DNA from 2 places in the Pseudomonas sp. WT-JTC genome. Region 1 is predicted to be linked to the other one. Evidence: predicted binding sites of a transcription regulator. Region 1 holds the regulator's gene; the other holds the start of a gene.

Evidence for each region. Region 1 encodes sigma-54, which starts transcription at its own class of promoters, with help from an activator protein. Its sites were predicted from a motif close to ANTGGCATNNANNTTGCTNT; they were not measured.
Region 2: flgB (flagellar basal body rod protein FlgB) is a predicted target of sigma-54. The motif match lies at 2,903-2,922, and genes of this name have one in related genera.

What each region holds. Positions count from the first base shown of each region.
Region 1 is NZ_CM160042.1:902,169-911,911, reverse strand. Features, by position in the region: gene AC06G5_RS03990 (MlaC/ttg2D family ABC transporter substrate-binding protein) at 1-31, opposite strand, end outside; gene mlaD (outer membrane lipid asymmetry maintenance protein MlaD) at 43-510, opposite strand; gene mlaE (lipid asymmetry maintenance ABC transporter permease subunit MlaE) at 510-1,307, opposite strand; gene AC06G5_RS03975 (ATP-binding cassette domain-containing protein) at 1,307-2,116, opposite strand; gene AC06G5_RS03970 (KpsF/GutQ family sugar-phosphate isomerase) at 2,393-3,367, shown strand; gene AC06G5_RS03965 (KdsC family phosphatase) at 3,367-3,891, shown strand; gene lptC (LPS export ABC transporter periplasmic protein LptC) at 3,899-4,471, shown strand; gene lptA (lipopolysaccharide transport periplasmic protein LptA) at 4,458-5,003, shown strand; gene lptB (LPS export ABC transporter ATP-binding protein) at 5,003-5,728, shown strand; gene AC06G5_RS03945 (RNA polymerase factor sigma-54) at 5,913-7,406, shown strand; gene hpf (ribosome hibernation-promoting factor, HPF/YfiA family) at 7,481-7,789, shown strand; gene ptsN (PTS IIA-like nitrogen regulatory protein PtsN) at 7,802-8,266, shown strand; gene rapZ (RNase adapter RapZ) at 8,269-9,126, shown strand; gene AC06G5_RS03925 (HPr family phosphocarrier protein) at 9,142-9,417, shown strand; gene pmbA (metalloprotease PmbA) at 9,566-9,743, opposite strand, start outside.
Region 2 is NZ_CM160042.1:5,145,487-5,155,229, reverse strand. Features, by position in the region: gene flgA (flagellar basal body P-ring formation chaperone FlgA) at 1-716, opposite strand, end outside; gene AC06G5_RS23345 (chemotaxis protein CheV) at 800-1,732, shown strand; gene cheR (protein-glutamate O-methyltransferase CheR) at 1,778-2,605, shown strand; gene flgB (flagellar basal body rod protein FlgB) at 2,965-3,372, shown strand; gene flgC (flagellar basal body rod protein FlgC) at 3,376-3,819, shown strand; gene flgD (flagellar hook assembly protein FlgD) at 3,835-4,557, shown strand; gene flgE (flagellar hook protein FlgE) at 4,588-5,931, shown strand; gene AC06G5_RS23315 (ribonucleoside-diphosphate reductase subunit alpha) at 7,261-9,743, opposite strand, start outside.

The sequences.
Region 1 (9,743 bases):
CCAACAGGCCACGTCGCAAGATAGAGATCATTTAACAGTTCCTCATTTAGCTTCTTTGCTAACGGTATTGAGCAGGAATTTACCGATCAGGTCTTCGAGCACCAGCGATGACTGCGTGTCATGGATGGTTCCACCATCCTTGAGCAGGGTGTCTTCCCCGCCCACGCTGATACCGATGTACTTCTCGCCCAACAGGCCAGCAGTCAGGATAGATGCAGTAGAGTCCGCCGGAAGATTATCGATGCGTTTTTCCAGCTGCATGGTCACCCGACCGGTGAAACTGTCGCGATCCAGATCGATAGCCGTGACCTTGCCGATGGTCACACCGGCCATGGTCACCTTTGCTCTGACAGTCAAACCGGCGATATTGTCGAAGTAGGCGTAAAGTTTATACGTGTCGGTGCTCGGAGTCGGGGACAGGCCGCTGACCCGCAACGCCAACAAGAGCAAAGCCAGGATGCCAGCCAGCAAGAAAAGGCCGACACCGATTTCCAGGGTGCGGTTTTGCATCAGAAATCTCCAAACATCAAGGCGGTCAGAATAAAGTCCAGGCCGAGTACTGCCAACGAGGCATATACAACGGTCTTGGTAGTGGCACGACTGATCCCCTCGGAAGTGGGTTCGCAGTCATAGCCTTGGAATACGGCGATCCAGGTCACAACAAAGGCAAAGACGATACTTTTGATGATCCCGTTGAGCACATCGTCGGTGAACGTCACGCTGTTCTGCATGTTCGACCAGTAGGAACCTTCATAGACCCCCAGCCAGTCGACAGCCACCCACGAGCCGCCCCAGATACCCACCACGCTGAAAATCATCGCCAGCACCGGCAGGGAAATGAAACCGGCCCACAAGCGTGGCGCGATGATGTACTTGAGCGGGTCAACCCCGATCATTTCCAGGCTGGACAGCTGCTCGGTGGACTTCATGTTGCCGATTTCGGCGGTCAACGCCGAACCGGCACGCCCGGCGAACAGCAAGGCAGTCACCACCGGCCCCAGCTCACGCAGCAGCGTCAGGGCAACCATCTGCCCGACAGCCTGCTCTGAACCATAGCTGGAAAGAATGTTGAAGCCCTGCAGCGCCAGCACCATGCCGATGAACACCCCGGAGACCACGATGATCACCAGGGACATCACGCCCACCGAATGCAATTGCTTGACCAGTAGCCCGAAGCCGCCGCCGATACCGCCCCGGCCCAGCAAGGCATGGAACAGGAACAGGCTCGAACGCCCGAACACCGCCAGCGCATCGATGCCGGCCTGGCCGAAGCGGCGAACGCGCTCTATCAATGAAATTCTGCGCATCAGCGCTTCCCCAGAAGATCTGCGCGGTAATCCGTCGCTGGAAAGTGGTACGGAACCGGGCCGTCGGGTTCGCCGGTCATGAACTGACGAATGCGCGGTTCATCCGAGTTCATCAACTCGTCCGGTGTCCCCTGCCCCAACACCTGACCATCGCCCACCACATAAATGTAATCGGCAATGCTCGCGGTCTCGGCCAGGTCGTGGGATACCACGATGCTGGTGATGCCCAGCGCATCGTTGAGCAGACGAATGAGGCGCACCAGAACGCCCATTGCGATAGGGTCCTGGCCGACAAAGGGCTCGTCGTACATGAGGATCTGCGGGTCGAGCGCAATTGCCCGGGCCAGCGCGACACGACGCTTCATGCCGCCGGAAAGCTCGTCGGGCATCAGATCGATGGCACCGCGCAAGCCCACGGCCTGCAGTTTGAGCAGGACGATGTCGCGGATCATTTCATCCGGCAGTTGCGTATGAACCCGCAACGGAAAAGCGACGTTCTCGAACACATCGAGGTCGGTAAACAGTGCGCCGCTCTGAAAAAGCACGCCCATATGCTTGCGCGCATCGAACAGGTCGCTGCGCGACAGCTTGGGCAGATTCTGACCGTTGACCCAGACTTCGCCCTTGGTGGGCCGCAGTTGGGCGCCCATCAGGCGCAAAAGCGTGGTCTTGCCACACCCGGAAGGCCCCATGATTCCGGTGACCTTGCCGCGTGGGATACGGATATCGACATTATTGAAAATGCTGCGCGCACCGCGCTTGAAGGACAGTCCCTTCAGCTCGACCGCGTAGGCGTTATCGGCACTCATCTAAACTCCTTGCGATGCAGCCTCTCACTCGGACGCCTGGCTTTCCGAGGAAAGCACATACCTCCCGGGCAGGCCGAACTGGCGGCGAACTATATCACCGCAAAGGGTACGCGCCCAAGGCCAAAGCCGAGCCAAGTTCAACCGCATGGCCGCTTGAAAGCCCCGTTTAGAAGGTTTTCGGTAACCGGGAATAACAATGCGCGACGAACATGCGTGAGGGATTCGATCATAACCGCTATAATCGCCGCCTTTTCATCAGGCTATACGATTTCTGACATGAGCCAATCCAGCGACCTGATTCAATCAGCACAACGCACCATCCGCCTCGAGGTAGAAGCCGTGCAAGGCCTGCTACCCCATATCGACGCAGATTTCGTACGCGCTTGCGAGATGATTCTGGCCAGCAAAGGCCGCGTGGTCGTGGTCGGCATGGGCAAGTCGGGGCACATCGGCAACAAGATCGCCGCGACCCTGGCCAGCACCGGCACCACGGCATTTTTCGTGCACCCGGCTGAAGCCAGCCACGGCGACATGGGCATGATTACCCGCGACGACATCATCCTGGCGCTCTCGAACTCCGGCTCCACCAATGAAATCGTTACCCTGCTGCCACTGATCAAGCGCCTGGGCATTCAATTGATCAGCATGACCGGCAACCCTGACTCGCCGCTGGCCAAGGCCGCCGAGGTCAACCTGAATGTTCACGTCGAACACGAAGCCTGCCCGTTGAACCTGGCTCCCACTTCGTCGACCACCGCCGCCCTGGTCATGGGCGACGCCCTGGCAGTCGCGCTGCTGGAAGCCCGCGGCTTTACCGCCGAAGACTTCGCCTTTTCCCATCCCGGCGGCGCCCTGGGCCGACGCCTGTTGCTGAAAGTGGAAAATGTCATGCACGCCGGCCAGGACCTGCCGCAGGTCCAGCGCGGCACCCTGCTCAAGGATGCCCTGATGGAAATGACCCGCAAGGGCCTGGGGATGACCGTCATTCTGGAGTCCGACGGCAAACTGGCCGGGATCTTCACCGACGGTGACTTGCGCCGCACACTGGACCGCAGCATCGATATCCACAGCGCCATCATCGACCAGGTCATGACGGCCCATGGCAAGACCGCGCGCGCCGAGATGCTCGCCGCCGAAGCACTGAAAATCATGGAAGACCATAAAATCAACGCATTGGTCGTGGTCGACCGCGAAGACCGCCCGGTCGGCGCCCTGAACATGCACGACTTGCTGCGTGCGGGAGTAATGTAATGAGTGCGGACCTGCTGCAACGTGGCAAACAGATCAAACTGGCGGTGTTCGATGTCGATGGCGTGCTGACCGATGGACGCCTGTACTTCCTCGAAGACGGCAGCGAATTCAAGACGTTCAATACACTCGATGGCCAGGGTATCAAGATGCTGATGGCGGCCGGCGTGCAAACCGCCATCATCAGTGGCCGCAAAACCCCGGTGGTCGAGCGACGCGCGAAGAACCTCGGTATCCCGCATCTTTATCAGGGGCGCGAAGACAAACTGGTGGTACTCGACGAACTACTGGCCCAACTGAACCTGGGCTATGAACAGGTGGCCTACCTCGGCGACGACCTGCCGGACCTGCCGGTGATTCGCCGCGTCGGCCTGGGCATGGCGGTGGCCAATGCCGCCAGCTTCGTGCGTGAACACGCTCACGGCATCACCCTCGCCCGTGGCGGCGAAGGTGCCGCTCGCGAATTCTGCGAATTGATCCTGCGCGCCCAGGACCGCCTCGATGCGGCCAATGCCGCGTACCTGTGAGCCCACCATGCTGAGCAAAAAGTTTCGCAACACCCTGTTGTTCAGTTGCATCGCGGCGATATTCGCCGCGGTTGGCTACTGGAACATCAGCCCGGAGCGCTTCCTCGACAAGCCGGTAACGCCGGTCGATGAAAGCGCGATCGACTATTACGCCATCAACGCCCACAGCGTGCAGTACCTGCCCGACGGCAGGCTGCAATATGATCTGGTGTCCGACAAGGTCGAGCACCTGAAGGCGACCGAGGTGACGTTGCTGACCAACCCCGACCTGAATGTGTTCCGCGGCACTGAATTCCCGTGGCACGTCCAGAGCCTGCAGGGCGAGGTCAACCCTGACGGCACACAGGTCGAACTGATCGATGACGTGCGCATCACGCGCTTCGACGAGAAAAACCGTAAAACCCTGATCACCAGCACCCGCATGACGGTGTTCCCGCAGCAGCAATATGCGCAGACCGAGCAAGACGTTAGAATCGACGGCGCTGGCGGTGTATCGACTGGCAAGGGAATGAAAGCGTATTTGAAAGAAAGCAGGATACACCTGCTATCGAACGTAAGAGGACAGTATGAGGCTCGTTAAAACCCTCCCGATTTTGCTCAGTCTGGGCGCAGCACTGGGAAGCGTGAGCGCCTGGGCTCTGCCGGAAGATCAACAGCAGCCTATCCGCATTCAGGCCGACGATGCCCAACTGGACGACAAGCAAGGTATTGCTACCTACAAGGGTGACGTGATCATCACCCAGGGCTCGATGAAGGTGACCGGCAACACCGTGACCATCACCCGCACCCCGACTGGCGACATCGACGTGGTGACCTCGGTGGGCAACCTGGCGTACTTCGAGCAATTGCAAACAGCTGGCGACACCAAGCCCGTTCAGGGCTGGGGCGTGACGATCCAGTATCACGCCGCACAAAACCGCGTCGTACTGATCGACAAGGCCAAAGTTGTCGACAAGGACAACAACACCACCCAAGGCGAAAAAATCGTCTACGACACGGTCAAGAAGCTCGCCAGCGCCGGTCGCGCCACGGGCAGCAAGGTCACCGAGGCACGTCCGCGTATCGACATGGTGATCCAGCCGAAGAAGAAAACCGACGAGAAAACCCAGTAATGGCAACTCTGAAAGCTCAGCATCTGGCCAAGAGCTACAAGAGCCGCCAGGTCGTGCGTGATGTCAGCCTGTCCATCGACAGCGGCCAGATCGTCGGCCTGCTTGGTCCGAACGGCGCCGGCAAGACCACCTGCTTCTACATGATCGTCGGCCTGGTGCAAGCCGACCAGGGCCGCGTCCTGATCGACGACCACGATGTCAGCCACCAGCCCATGCACGGCCGCGCAAAGGCCGGTATTGGCTACTTGCCACAAGAAGCATCGATCTTTCGCAAACTGTCGGTGGCCGACAACATCATGGCCATCCTCGAGACCCGCAAGGAACTCGACAAGGCCGGCCGTCGCAAGGAGCTGGAAAGCCTGCTACAGGAATTCCACATCAGCCACATCCGCGACAACCTCGGCATGAGCCTGTCCGGTGGTGAGCGCCGTCGCGTGGAAATCGCCCGCGCCCTGGCCACCAACCCGAAATTCATCCTCCTCGACGAACCCTTCGCCGGCGTGGACCCGATTTCGGTCGGGGACATCAAGCAGATCATCTACCACCTCAAGGCCAAGGGCATTGGCGTACTGATCACGGACCACAACGTTCGTGAAACCCTGGATATCTGTGAAACCGCCTATATCGTCAATGACGGCCAACTGATCGCCGAAGGTGACGCAGAGACCATCCTGGCCAACAACCTGGTCAAGGAAGTGTATCTGGGCCATGAGTTCCGCCTGTAAAGGCAGAGGTATCTGGCAGGTCGTCCGAGCGCTTGTCCCGATAAAAAATCAACACTTTTTTATTGTTACAGCGCTCTAGGCAAACGCTGCAGTTTCGGGCATATAATTTGCTTATGTTTGGCGCTCCGGCGCCCTGTAGTGGATGGCGCATGTGCGCCGGCGAATAAGGTGTTAAGCCCCTGCCATGAAACCATCGCTAGTCTTGAGAATGGGCCAGCAGCTGACGATGACACCGCAGCTGCAACAGGCCATCCGCCTGCTCCAATTGTCGACCCTGGACCTGCAACAGGAAATCCAGGAGGCCTTGGAGTCCAATCCGATGCTCGAACGCCAGGAAGAAGGCGACGACTTCGACAATTCCGATCCCTTGGCCGACAACGCCGAACAAAAGCCCAACACCGATATCCAGGAACCCTCCTACCAGGAAAGCGCCCCGACGGTTGATAACCTCGAAGAAGGCGACTGGAACGAGCGCATCCCCAACGATCTCCCCGTCGACACCGCGTGGGAAGACGTTTACCAGACCAGCGCCAGCAGCCTGCCCAGCAACGATGACGACGAGTGGGACTTCACCACCCGCACCTCGGCCGGCGAAAGCCTGCAAAGCCACTTGCTGTGGCAACTGAACCTGGCTCCGATGTCCGACACCGATCGCCTGATCGCCGTGACCCTGATCGATTGCATCAACAATCAGGGCTATCTGGACGAAACCCTCGAGGAAATCCTCGAAGCCTTCGATCCGGAGCTGGACATCGAACTGGACGAAATCGAAGCCGTCCTGCACCGCATCCAGCAATTCGAGCCCGCCGGCATCGGTGCCCGCAACCTGGGCGAATGCCTGCTGCTGCAATTGCGCCAGTTGCCAGCCAAGACCCCTTGGCTGGCCGAGGCCAAGCGCCTGGTCAGCGATTACATCGACCTGCTCGGCAGCCGCGACTACAGCCAGTTGATGCGCCGCATGAAGCTCAAGGAAGATGAACTGCGCCAGGTCATCGAACTGGTCCAGAGCCTCAACCCGCGTCCGGGCTCGCAGATCGAGTCCACCGAAGCCGAGTACGTCGTTCCCGACGTGATCGTGCGCAAGGACAACGAGCGCTGGCTGGTGGAGCTGAATCAGGAGTCGGTGCCACGGCTGCGGGTCAACGCCCAGTACGCCGGTTTCGTGCGCCGCGCTGACACCAGCGCCGATAACACGTTCATGCGCAATCAGTTGCAGGAGGCCCGCTGGTTCATCAAGAGCCTGCAAAGCCGCAATGAAACCCTGATGAAAGTAGCCACCCAGATCGTCGAGCATCAGCGCGGGTTCCTCGAATATGGCGACGAAGCCATGAAGCCGCTGGTCCTGCACGACATCGCCGAAGCGGTCGGCATGCATGAGTCGACGATTTCACGGGTGACCACCCAGAAGTTCATGCATACCCCCCGGGGCATATATGAACTGAAATACTTTTTCTCAAGTCACGTAAGCACCTCCGAAGGCGGCGAATGCTCGTCCACGGCGATCCGGGCGATCATCAAAAAACTGGTTGCCGCGGAAAATCAGAAAAAGCCGTTGAGTGACAGCAAGATCGCTGGTTTACTGGAGGCACAAGGCATTCAGGTGGCCCGCCGCACCGTCGCCAAGTATCGCGAATCCCTCGGGATCGCGCCTTCGAGCGAACGCAAGCGGTTGATGTAGGGCCACGCCACAGCGTTCCAGTGGTAGATCATCTGGTCTACCGCTTTATGCACTGGCAACGAAGGAGAAGCTGTATGCAAGTCAACATCAGTGGACACCAACTGGAAGTGACCGAACCTCTCCGCTCCTACATCGGCGAAAAACTCGAACGACTGGAGCGACACTTCGACAAGATCACTAACGTGCAGGTCACGATGACCGTCGAAAAGTTGAAGCAGAAAATCGAAGCCACATTGCATATTCCCGGGAATGAAGTGGTCGCGAACGCGGAACATACCGATATGTACGCCGCGATCGATGCACTCACCGACAAGCTGGATAAACAACTCAAAAAGCATAAGGAAAAGACCCAGAGCCTCCTTCAGGGCGCAACCGGTCGCTAACACTCCCAACCCATGATCCGACTTGAAAGTATCCTGACCCCCGGCCGTTCCCTGGTGAACGTGCCGGGTGGCAGTAAAAAGAAAGCCCTCGAACAAATTGCCAATCTGATCGCCCGCGAAGTGCCGGGTCTGGAGATGCAAGATGTCTTCGAGGCGCTGATTGCCCGTGAAAAACTCGGCTCCACCGGTTTTGGCAACGGCATCGCCATTCCACATTGCCGTCTCAAGGGCTGTGTATCGCCCATCAGTGCATTGATGCACCTTGACGCCCCTATCGATTTCGACGCCATCGATGGTGCGCCGGTTGACCTGCTGTTCGTATTGCTGGTCCCGGAAGCCGCCACCGATGCGCACCTTGAACTGCTTCGGCAGATCGCCAGCATGCTCGATCGCAAGGACGTGCGCGACAAACTGCGCAGCGCTCCGAGCAATGAAGCCCTGTATCAGGTTGTCCTGGACGAGCAAAACGGTCAGTAATCATGCGCTTGATCATCGTCAGTGGCCGCTCCGGCTCAGGTAAAAGCACCGCCCTCGACGTCCTTGAGGACAACGGGTACTACTGCATCGACAATTTGCCTGCCGGCCTGCTGCCGGAACTGGCCGAACGAGCGCTGATTCATACTGAACTGGTGCAGCCGCTGGTCGCCGTTTCCATTGACGCCCGCAACCTGCCCAGCCACCTGTCACGCTTCCCCGACCTGCTCGAAGAAGTCCGCAGCCGCCACATCCAGTGCGATGTCCTGTACCTGGACGCCGACGAAGAAACACTGCTCAAGCGCTTCTCGGAAACCCGCCGACGTCACCCCCTGACCAACGCCAACCGCTCGCTGGCCGAAGCCATCAGCGTCGAGAGCGTCCTGCTCGGGCCGATTGCCGACCTCGCCGATCTCAAGATCAACACTACCAGCCTGAACCTGTATCAACTGCGCGATGCCATCAAACTGCGCCTGTTGAATCAACCGGAACCCGGCACTGCGTTCCTGGTGGAATCCTTCGGGTTCAAACGCGGCATGCCGGTGGACGCCGACCTGGTGTTCGATGTGCGTTGCCTGCCAAACCCTTACTGGAAACCGGAATTGCGCGAGCAGTCCGGGCTCGATCAACCGGTTGCCGAATATCTGGCGGCACAGCCGGATGTCGAAGAGATGTTCCAGGACATTTCCACATACCTGCTAAAGTGGCTGCCTCGTTTTGCCGCCAGCAACCGCGCCTACGTCACCATTGCCATTGGCTGCACGGGCGGACATCACCGCTCCGTCTACCTGACCGAGCGTCTGGGGCAGACGCTGCAAAAATCCCTGAAGAACGTCCAGGTTCGCCACCGCGACCTCAGCTAAAGGACTCACATCGCGATGCCTGCTCTGGAAATCGAAATCATCAACAAGCTGGGCCTGCATGCCCGCGCTTCTGCAAAATTCGTTGGTGTCGCCGGCCAATTCACGGGTTGCACGATCCGCGTGGGACGCACGCCAGAATCCACCGTCGATGGAAAAAGCATCATGGCCATGATGATGCTCGCCGCCGGCAAGGGCACCAAAATCCATCTGAGCACGGAAGGCGAGCAGGAACGGGAAGCGATGGATGCGCTGGTGGCCTTGATCAACAATTACTTCGACGAAGGCGAGTAAACGCGCGGCTTTGTGGCGAGCGCCGTATCCATCACCATCATCAAGCAAAACGGCGTTTTTGTTTCTGTGTTTCCCGAAACTCCGCGAAGAACCATAAAAAAGGCGCGCCACCCATTGGGTGGCGCGCCTTTTTGTGTCACAGGAAGGGTTAGCTGCCCGCCACCGTCATCCGCTCGATCAGCACCGAACCGGTGCGGATGTTGCTGCGAAGTTCGAGATCATTACCGATCGCGACGATCTGTTTGAACATGTCGCGCATGTTGCCGGCGATGGTCACTTCCTGGACCGCGAACTGGATTTCGCCGTTCTCGACCCAGTAACCCGCC
Region 2 (9,743 bases), 2.4 Mb from region 1:
TTGATGACTCGCTGGGAGTTGAGGTTTTTCACCCGGATCTGTTCGCTCAGGCCGCCGTTTGACAGGGCTTCGCCCGGCATGCGCACGCTGAGCGTACCGCTGCGGGCGGTAATCACCACCTGATCACCCTTGCGGATGACCTCGGCCTGTTCGATGTGCACCAGGGTAATCACCTGGTCGGCGACCGTTGGTCGGGTCAGTCGCTGCCCGATCGCCTGATCAAGGGAGGTCAAGTAGCCCTGGCTGATCAGGCTGATATCGCGCTCGCGCAGGACCACGTCCCCGGGTTCGACAATGGCGGCGCGACGCAGTGGCCGGGCGGTGGTCACGACATCGCGAAACAGGCGGACTTGAGCGGGCACGAAGACGGTCCAGGGGGCGGCGCCCTCGCAGCGGACCTTGACCGTGACCCGTCCCAGCGGCTTGGGGCTCTCAAGGGTTGCTGTCAATTCCTTGTCGCACATGGGCATGTGCATGCGCGGATCGAGCGGGTTGACCTGAATCTCGTAGCGACCTTCCGTTTGACTGGTAGCCAGATAGTCTTCTACGGTGAATTCAAGAAAGCCCTGAGTGACGCCGATAAGCATGTCAGGCAAGGTAACCGCGTCAGCAAGGGCAGGGCTGCCAGCGTTGAACAGGCAAACAGCCGCCAGCACGCCGAGCAATTTGCGGCAGGGTGTGGTCAGGCGTCGAAAAAATGTCGGTTCTGTGTTCATAACGATTAAAAAAGCAAGCGCCGTGCCGTTTAGTGATGAAGGCGCGTCGCAACAACACTTGGCGTTGGTGTAGGAGTCTGGGCATGGCTGGTGTAATGGATTCGGTAAACCAGCGCACGCAACTGGTGGGGCAGAATCGCCTGGAGCTGTTGTTGTTCCGTCTCGACGGCCAGCAGCTGTACGGGATCAACGTGTTCAAGGTTCGGGAGGTGCTGCAATGCCCCCAACTGACGCTGATGCCCAAATCCAGTCCTGTCGTGTGCGGTGTGGCGAACATCCGGGGGGCGACCATACCGATCCTTGATCTGGCGATGGCGACCGGCTCCGGTGCTTTGAAGGACAAGAACAATCCCTTCGTGATCATCACGGAGTACAACACCAAGACCCAGGGTTTCCTGGTCCGCTCGGTGGAACGCATCGTCAACATGAACTGGGAGGAGATCCATCCGCCGCCCAAGGGCACCGGGCGCGATCACTACCTGACGGCAGTGACGCGGGTTGACAATCAGTTGGTCGAAATCATCGACGTCGAGAAGGTGCTGGCAGAAGTGGCGCCGACGCCGGAAGCGATTTCCGTGGGTGTGGTGGATGTCGAAACCCAGCACAAGGCACTTTCGTTGCGTGTGCTGACGGTCGATGACTCGTCGGTGGCGCGCAAGCAGGTCACGCGTTGTTTGCAAACGGTCGGCGTCGAAGTGGTGGCGTTGAACGACGGTCGGCAAGCGCTGGATTACCTGCGCAAACTGGTCGATGAGGGCAAGAAACCGGAAGAAGAGTTCCTGATGATGATTTCCGACATCGAGATGCCGGAGATGGACGGGTACACACTGACGGCGGAAATCCGCAACGACCCGCGCATGCAAAAGCTTCATATCATCCTGCATACTTCGTTGTCGGGGGTTTTCAACCAGGCGATGGTCAAGAAGGTCGGTGCCGATGACTTCCTGGCCAAATTCCGTCCTGATGACCTGGCATCCCGGGTAGTCGACCGGATCAAGGCTGCAGATATCAGCTAGGGGCCTGCACCCCTGGCAGTCAACACGATTTAAGAGGCGGCATCATTGTCTACGGGTAATTTGGATTTCGAACAGTTCCGGGTGTTCCTGGAAAAAGCCTGTGGCATTTTGCTCGGTGAAAACAAGCAGTACCTGGTCTCCAGCCGTCTCAACAAACTGATGGAACAGCAAGGCATCAAGTCTCTGGGGGAGCTGGTTCAGCGCATGCAGACCCAGCCGCGCAGCGGTTTGCGCGAGCAGGTGGTAGACGCCATGACCACCAACGAAACCCTGTGGTTTCGTGACACCTACCCGTTTGAAGTCTTGAAGAACAAGGTACTGCCCGAAGCGATCAAGGCCAGTCCCGGCCAGCGCCTGCGCATCTGGTCGGCGGCGTGCTCCTCAGGCCAGGAACCGTATTCGCTGTCGATGTCCATCGACGAGTTCGAGCGGGTCAACATGGGCCAGTTGCGGATGGGCGTGCAGATTGTTGCCACCGACCTGTCCGGCACCATGCTGACCAACTGCAAGACTGGCGAGTACGACAGCCTGGCCATCGGCCGTGGTCTGTCGCCAGAGCGCCTGCAGCGTTATTTCGACCCGAAAGGGCCGGGGCGCTGGGCGATCAAGGCGCCGATCAAGAGCCGGGTGGAGTTCCGTTCCTTCAACCTGCTGGACAGCTACGCGAGCCTGGGCAAGTTCGATATCGTGTTCTGCCGCAACGTGCTGATCTACTTCTCCGCCGAGGTGAAGAAGGACATCCTGTTGCGCATCCACAGTACGTTGAAGCCGGGGGGGTACCTGTTCCTCGGTGCTTCCGAAGCGCTGAACGGTTTGCCGGATCATTACCAGATGGTCCAGTGCAGCCCGGGGATCATTTACCAAGCGAAGTGATTTTTGCGGGTGTCATCGAAAAAGGGAGTCCTCATGGACTCCCTTTTTTTATGCCTGCCGATATCCCGCTAACAGCGCATACACCTGTAGGAGCGAGCTTGCTCGCGATGGTGTGTCAGCGGACACGGGTGTTGATCAATCTTGCATCGCGAGCAAGCTCGCTCCTACAGGGATGGCGGTGTCCTTTGGATTGGAGGAAGCGGCAGAAAAGCGGCATACGGCGGAAAACCGTTGCCGCTTTTCTGGCATTGCCGCGTTGCCATGACCGGCAAAGCCCCGGTTTCCGGGCTTTTTTGAATTGGCATGGGGCTTGCTAAGTTGATCCTACGAAAAATCAGGTCACCCGAAGGTTTCCCGACATGAGCATCAGCTTCGATAAAGCGCTCGGTATCCACGAACAAGCCCTGGGCTTCCGCGCCCAGCGTGCCGAAGTCCTGGCCAACAACATCGCCAACGCCGATACCCCGAACTACAAGGCTCGGGATCTGGACTTCTCGAAAGTGCTCGCCGAGCAGAACGAGAAAACCAAAAACGGCACGTTCGCCTTGAACATGACCAACAGCCGTCATATCGAAGCTGAAGGTCTGGGCAATGGCGATGAGTCGTTGCTGTATCGCACGCCGATGCAACCGTCGATCGACCAGAACACCGTGGATGCTCAGCTGGAGCAGTCGAACTACGCGGAAAACGCGATCGGCTTCCAGGCCAGCTTCACCCTGCTCAACAGCAAATTCAAAGGGCTGGTATCAGCCCTGCGCGGAGAGTAAGCCATGTCTCTATCCAGTGTTTTCAACATTGCCGGTAGCGGCATGAGTGCGCAGACCACGCGTTTGAACACCGTCGCTTCGAACATCGCCAACGCCGAGACCGTCTCGTCGAGCATCGATCAGACCTACCGCGCGCGCCACCCGGTGTTCGCCACCATGTTCCAGGGCGGCCAGAGCGGCGGCAGCGACTCGCTGTTCCAGAGCCAGGACGCTGCCGGGCAGGGCGTGCAGGTACTGGGTGTGGTCGAAGACCAGAGCAACCTCGAGGCGCGCTACGAGCCGAACCATCCGGCGGCCGATGCCAAGGGCTACGTCTACTACCCGAACGTCAACGTGGTTGAAGAAATGGCCGACATGATTTCCGCGAGCCGTTCGTTTCAGACCAACGCCGAAATGATGAACACCGCCAAAACCATGATGCAGAAGGTCCTGACCCTCGGTCAGTGATAAGGGGCGACTCAGATGAGTGTTACCGATTCCACCAGTGGTTTGAGCCTCAACGACATCCTGGCCAACTCCTCGATCAAGACCAACACCACGACTGACGGCCTCGCGTCGGCAGCCGGCAGCGCCACGGGCAACAAGGCCCTGGGCAAGGATGCGTTCCTGCAGTTGCTGGTGACCCAGCTGAAAAACCAGAACCCGCTGGAGCCCCAGGACAACGGCGCGTTCGTGGCCCAGCTGGCGCAGTTCAGTAGCCTGGAAGGCATTACCACGCTCAACAACACCGTGAGCGGCCTGGCCAGCAACTACAACTCGTCCCAGGCACTGCAGGCGTCGTCGCTGGTGGGCCGTTCGGTCATCGCACCGGGCGACAAGGCCGTGGTCGATACCACCAAGAGCCTCAGCGGCACGGTGGTGGTTCCGTCTTCGGTGGCGTCCGCCACCCTGAAGATCACCGACTCCAGCGGCAAGACCGTGCGCACCATCGACCTCGGTTCGCAGAAGGCCGGCAATGCCAGCTTCATCTGGGACGGCAAGAACGATGCGGGTGAGACGGTACCTGCGGGCACCTACACGTTCGGTGCCACCACCACGATCGATGGCAAGTCCGTCGCGTTGATCACCAACCTGCCCGCGACCGTCAACAGCGTGACCATCAGCCAGACCGGCGGTGAGTTGATGCTCAATCTGGCCGGGCTGGGCAGCGTTGCCCTGTCCAAAGTTCAAACCATTGGTATGTAGAGCCGACTAACACGGCACAAAGGAGTGATGATGTCTTTCAATATCGGCCTTAGCGGTCTCTATGCAGCCAACAAACAACTGGACGTGACCGGCAACAACATCGCCAACGTCGCGACCACCGGTTTCAAATCGTCCCGTGCAGAATTCGAAGACGTGTACTCGGCGACCCGCCTGGGCACTGGCAGCAAGACCGTCGGCAACGGCGTGCGCCTGTCCAACGTTTCCCAGCAGTTCGGCCAGGGTGACGTGAACAACACCGGCAACGTGCTCGACATGGGTATCCAGGGCAATGGCTTTTTTGTCCTGAGCAACAACGGCTCGCTGACCTACACCCGTGCCGGTACGTTCAAGACTGACAAGGACGGCTACGTCACCAACAGCGACGGCACTGCCCGCCTGCAAGGTTATGGTGTGGACTCCAACGGCAAGATCGTCAACGGCGTGCTGACCGACCTGCGGATCGATACCTCCAACCTGGCGCCGAAGTCCACCAACCTGGTTTCGTCGACCATCAACCTGAACTCCACGTCGCCGGTGATCGACCAGACAGTGGCTGCCAACAAGTTCGATCCGTCCAAGACTGCGACGTTCACCAAGTCGTTCAGTACCCCGGTTTTCGATACTCAGGGTAACCAGCACCCTATGGATCAATACATGGTCAAGACCGGGCCGAACACCTGGGATACCTACACCCTGATCGATGGTCGCAATCCTGACGGCAGCGATCCCAAGGTGACCGCGCCGATTCCTTCGACCATGACGTTCGACTCTTCCGGCAAACTGGTCTCGGTCAGCACGCCGGTGCCACCGACCGTGCCGCCAACCGTCCCGACACCCGCGCCGATCATCAGCAGCGACCTGAAAATCAGTAACTGGACGCCGGGTACCGTGACCAATGGCGTATGGACAGCCAACGGTGCTGCCGCCGACCCGGCCGGTGTGACCATTTCCATGGCCAACACCACCCAGTTCAACGCCGATACCGCACGTTCGATTCCTTCGCAGAACGGTTACGCCACTGGCCAGATCACCAACCTGACCATCGACGGCAGCGGCGTGCTGCTGGCCAACTTCAGCAACAACCAGACCAAGCCGATCGGCCAGATTTCCCTGGCCAGCTTCACCAACGAGCAAGGCCTGCAGCCGGTAGGTGGCACCAGCTGGAAAGAAACCTATGCGTCGGGCATCCCGGGCTACGATGCGCCGGAAACCGGCACCCTGGGGTCGATCGTTTCCAACTCTCTGGAAGAGTCCAACGTCAACCTGACCAACGAACTGGTCGACCTGATCAAGGCGCAGAGCAACTATCAGGCGAACGCCAAGACCATCTCCACCCAGAGCACCATCATGCAGACCATCATTCAGATGACTTGATGCTGGGTCGCGCTGTATGAAAAGCCCCTCGATAGAGGGGCTTTTTTGTGGCCTGAGGTTTGGTGTTGGATGTGATGCGCTCCTGTAGGAGCGAGCCTGCTCGCGATGGACTTAAGAACGCCGTGTTTAACCAGTCAGCACGCGTTATCGTTAGCGCCCATCGCGAGCGAGCTCGCTCCTACAGTCGATGGTGTTTATCCAGGAAAAACCTGGCCCCCTGTAGGAGCGAGCCTGCTCGCGATGGACTTAAGAGCGCCACGTTTAACCAGTCAGCACGCGTTATCGTTAGCGCCCATCGCGAGCGAGCTCGCTCCTACAGTCGATGGTGTTTATCCAGGAAAAACCTGGCCCCCTGTAGGAGCGAGCCTGCTCGCGATGGACTTAAGAGCGCCACGTTTAACCAGTCAGCACGCGTTATCGTTAGCGCCCATCGCGAGCGAGCTCGCTCCTAAAGTCGATGGTGTTTATCCAGGAAAAACCTGGCCCCCTGTAGGAGCGAGCCTGCTCGCGATGGACTTAAGAGCGCCACGTTTAACCAGTCAGCACGCGTTATCGTTAGCACCCATCGCGAGCGAGCTCGCTCCTACAGTCGATGGTGTTTATCCAGGAAAAACCTGGCCCCCTGTAGGAGCGAGCCTGCTCGCGATGGACTTAAGAGCGCCACGTTTAACCAGTCAGCACGCGTTATCGTTAGCGCCCATCGCGAGCAAGCTCGCTCCTACAGTCGATGGTGTTTATCCAGGAAAAAACCGGCCCTTTGTAGGAGCGAGCTTGCTCGCGATGGACTAAAAGGCGCCGCGTTTAACCAGTCAGCACGCGTTATCGTTAGCGCCCATCGCGAGCAAGCTCGCTCCTACAGTCGATGGTGTTTATCCAGGAAAAAACCGGCCCTTTGTAGGAGCGAGCTTGCTCGCGATGGACTAAAAGGCGCCGCGTTTAACCAGTCAGCACGCGTTATCGTTAGCGCCCATCGCGAGCAAGCTCGCTCCTACAGTCGATGGTGTTTATCCAGGAAAAACCTGGCCCCCTGTAGGAGCGAGCCTGCTCGCGATGGACTTAAGAGCGCCACGTTTAACCAGTCAGCACGCGTTATCGTTAGCGCCCATCGCGAGCAAGCTCGCTCCTACAGTCGATGGTGTTTATCCAGGAAAAACCTGGCCCTTTGTAGGAGCGAGCTTGCTCGCGATGGACTAAAAGGCGCCGCGTTTAACCAGTCAGCGCGCGTTATCGTTAGCGCCCATCGCGAGCGAGCTCGCTCCTACAGGCAGGTAAAAGAAAACCCCCGACAAGCCGAAGGCCTGTCGGGGGGTTTTGTGTTACCGGCTCAGCTTATTGGCAAGCTTCGCAATCCGGCTCGTCGATGGCGCAAGCCTTCGGCACTGGAGCAGGGCCGGCTGGCGCTGCCAGGACCGAATCTTCACCGTGGTTGCCACCGCTGGAAACAGCGTTCAGCTTGCCGGTGTTGATGGTCGACTTCTCGGTGCTGGTCGCAGCCAGGGCACGGAGGTAGTAAGTGGTCTTCAGACCGCGGTACCAGGCCATGCGGTAGGTCACGTCCAGCTTCTTGCCCGAAGCGCCGGCGATGTACAGGTTCAGCGATTGAGCCTGGTCGATCCACTTCTGACGACGGCTGGCGGCGTCGACGATCCACTTGGTGTCCACTTCGAATGCAGTCGCGTAGAGCTCTTTGAGTTCTTGCGGGATGCGCTCGATCTGCTGCACCGAACCGTCGTAGTACTTCAGGTCGTTGATCATGACCGAGTCCCACAGGTCGCGAGCCTTCAGGTCGCGAACCAGGTACGGGTTGATCACGGTGAATTCGCCCGACAGGTTCGATTTCACATACAGGTTCTGGTAGGTCGGTTCGATCGACTGCGACACGCCGGTGATGTTGGCGATGGTCGCGGTCGGTGCGATGGCCATGATGTTCGAGTTACGAATGCCTTTCTGTACACGGGCGCGAACCGGTGCCCAGTCCAGGGTTTCGTTCAGGTCGACATCGATGTACTTCTGGCCGCGAGCCTCGATCAGGATCTGTTGCGAATCCAGCGGCAGGATGCCTTTGGACCACAGCGAACCGTTGAAGGTCTCGTACGCGCCACGCTCGTCGGCCAGGTCGCAGGAAGCCTGGATCGCGTAGTAGCTGACCGCTTCCATCGACTTGTCGGCGAACTCTACGGCAGCGTCGGAACCGTAAGGAATGTGCTGCAGGTACAGCGCATCCTGGAAGCCCATGATGCCCAGGCCGACCGGACGGTGCTTGAAGTTGGAGTTCTTCGCTTGCGGCACCGAGTAGTAGTTGATGTCGATCACGTTGTCGAGCATGCGCACGGCGGTGTTCACGGTGCGTTGCAGCTTGGCGGTGTCCAGCTTGCCGTCGACGATGTGGTTCGGCAGGTTGATCGAGCCCAGGTTGCAAACGGCGATCTCGTCCTTGTTGGTGTTCAAGGTGATCTCGGTGCACAGGTTCGAGCTGTGGACCACGCCGACGTGCTGCTGCGGGCTGCGCAGGTTGCACGGGTCTTTGAAAGTCAGCCATGGGTGGCCGGTTTCGAACAGCATGGACAGCATCTTGCGCCACAGGTCTTTGGCCTGGATGGTCTTGAACAGCTTGACCTTGCCCGGGTACTCGGTGAGGGCTTCGTAGTACTCGTAGCGCTCTTCGAAGGCCTTGCCGGTCAGGTCGTGCAGGTCCGGCACTTCGGACGGCGAGAACAGGGTCCACTTGCCGTCATCGAAGACGCGCTTCATGAACAGGTCAGGGATCCAGTTGGCGGTGTTCATGTCGTGGGTACGACGGCGGTCATCACCGGTGTTCTTGCGCAGCTCGATGAACTCTTCGATGTCCATGTGCCAGGTTTCCAGGTAGGCACACACAGCGCCTTTGCGCTTGCCACCCTGGTTAACGGCAACGGCGGTGTCGTTGACGACTTTCAAGAACGGCACGACGCCCTGGGATTTGCCGTTGGTGCCCTTGATGTACGAACCCAGCGCACGAACCGGCGTCCAGTCGTTGCCCAGGCCGCCAGCGAATTTCGACAGCATGGCGTTGTCGTGGATCGCGTGGTAGATGCCCGACAGGTCATCCGGCACGGTGGTCAGGTAGCAGCTCGACAGCTGTGGACGCAGGGTACCGGCGTTGAACAGGGTTGGAGTCGACGCCATGTAGTCGAAGGACGACAGCAGGTTGTAGAACTCGATCGCGCGGTCTTCACGGGCTTTCTCTTCGATCGCCAAGCCCATGGCCACACGCATGAAGAAGATCTGCGGCAGTTCGAAACGCACGCCATCCTTGTGGATGAAGTAGCGGTCGTACAGGGTTTGCAGGCCCAGGTAGGTGAATTGCTGGTCGCGCTCGTGGTTGATTGCCTTGCCCAGTTTTTCCAGGTCGAATTCGGCCAGCACAGGGTTCAGCAGTTCGAACTCGATGCCTTTGGCGACGTAGGCCGGCAGTGCCTTGGCGTACAGGTCGGCCATTTCGTGGTGGGTGGCGCTTTCGGCCACGCCGAGGAAGCCCAGGCCTTCGGCGCGCAGGGTGTCCATCAGCAGGCGCGCGGTCACGAACGAGTAGTTCGGCTCGCGTTCAACCAGGGTACGGGCAGTCATCACCAGGGCGGTGTTGACGTCGTTCAGGGCCACGCCGTCGTACAGGTTCTTCAGGGTTTCGCGCTGGATCAGGTCGCCGTCGACTTCTTCCAGGCCTTCGCACGCTTCGGTGACGATGGTGTTCAGGCGGCCCATGTCCAGCGGCGCCAGGCTGCCGTCGGCACGGGTGATGCGGATCGACGGGTGAGCGTTGACCGCTTCTTCGG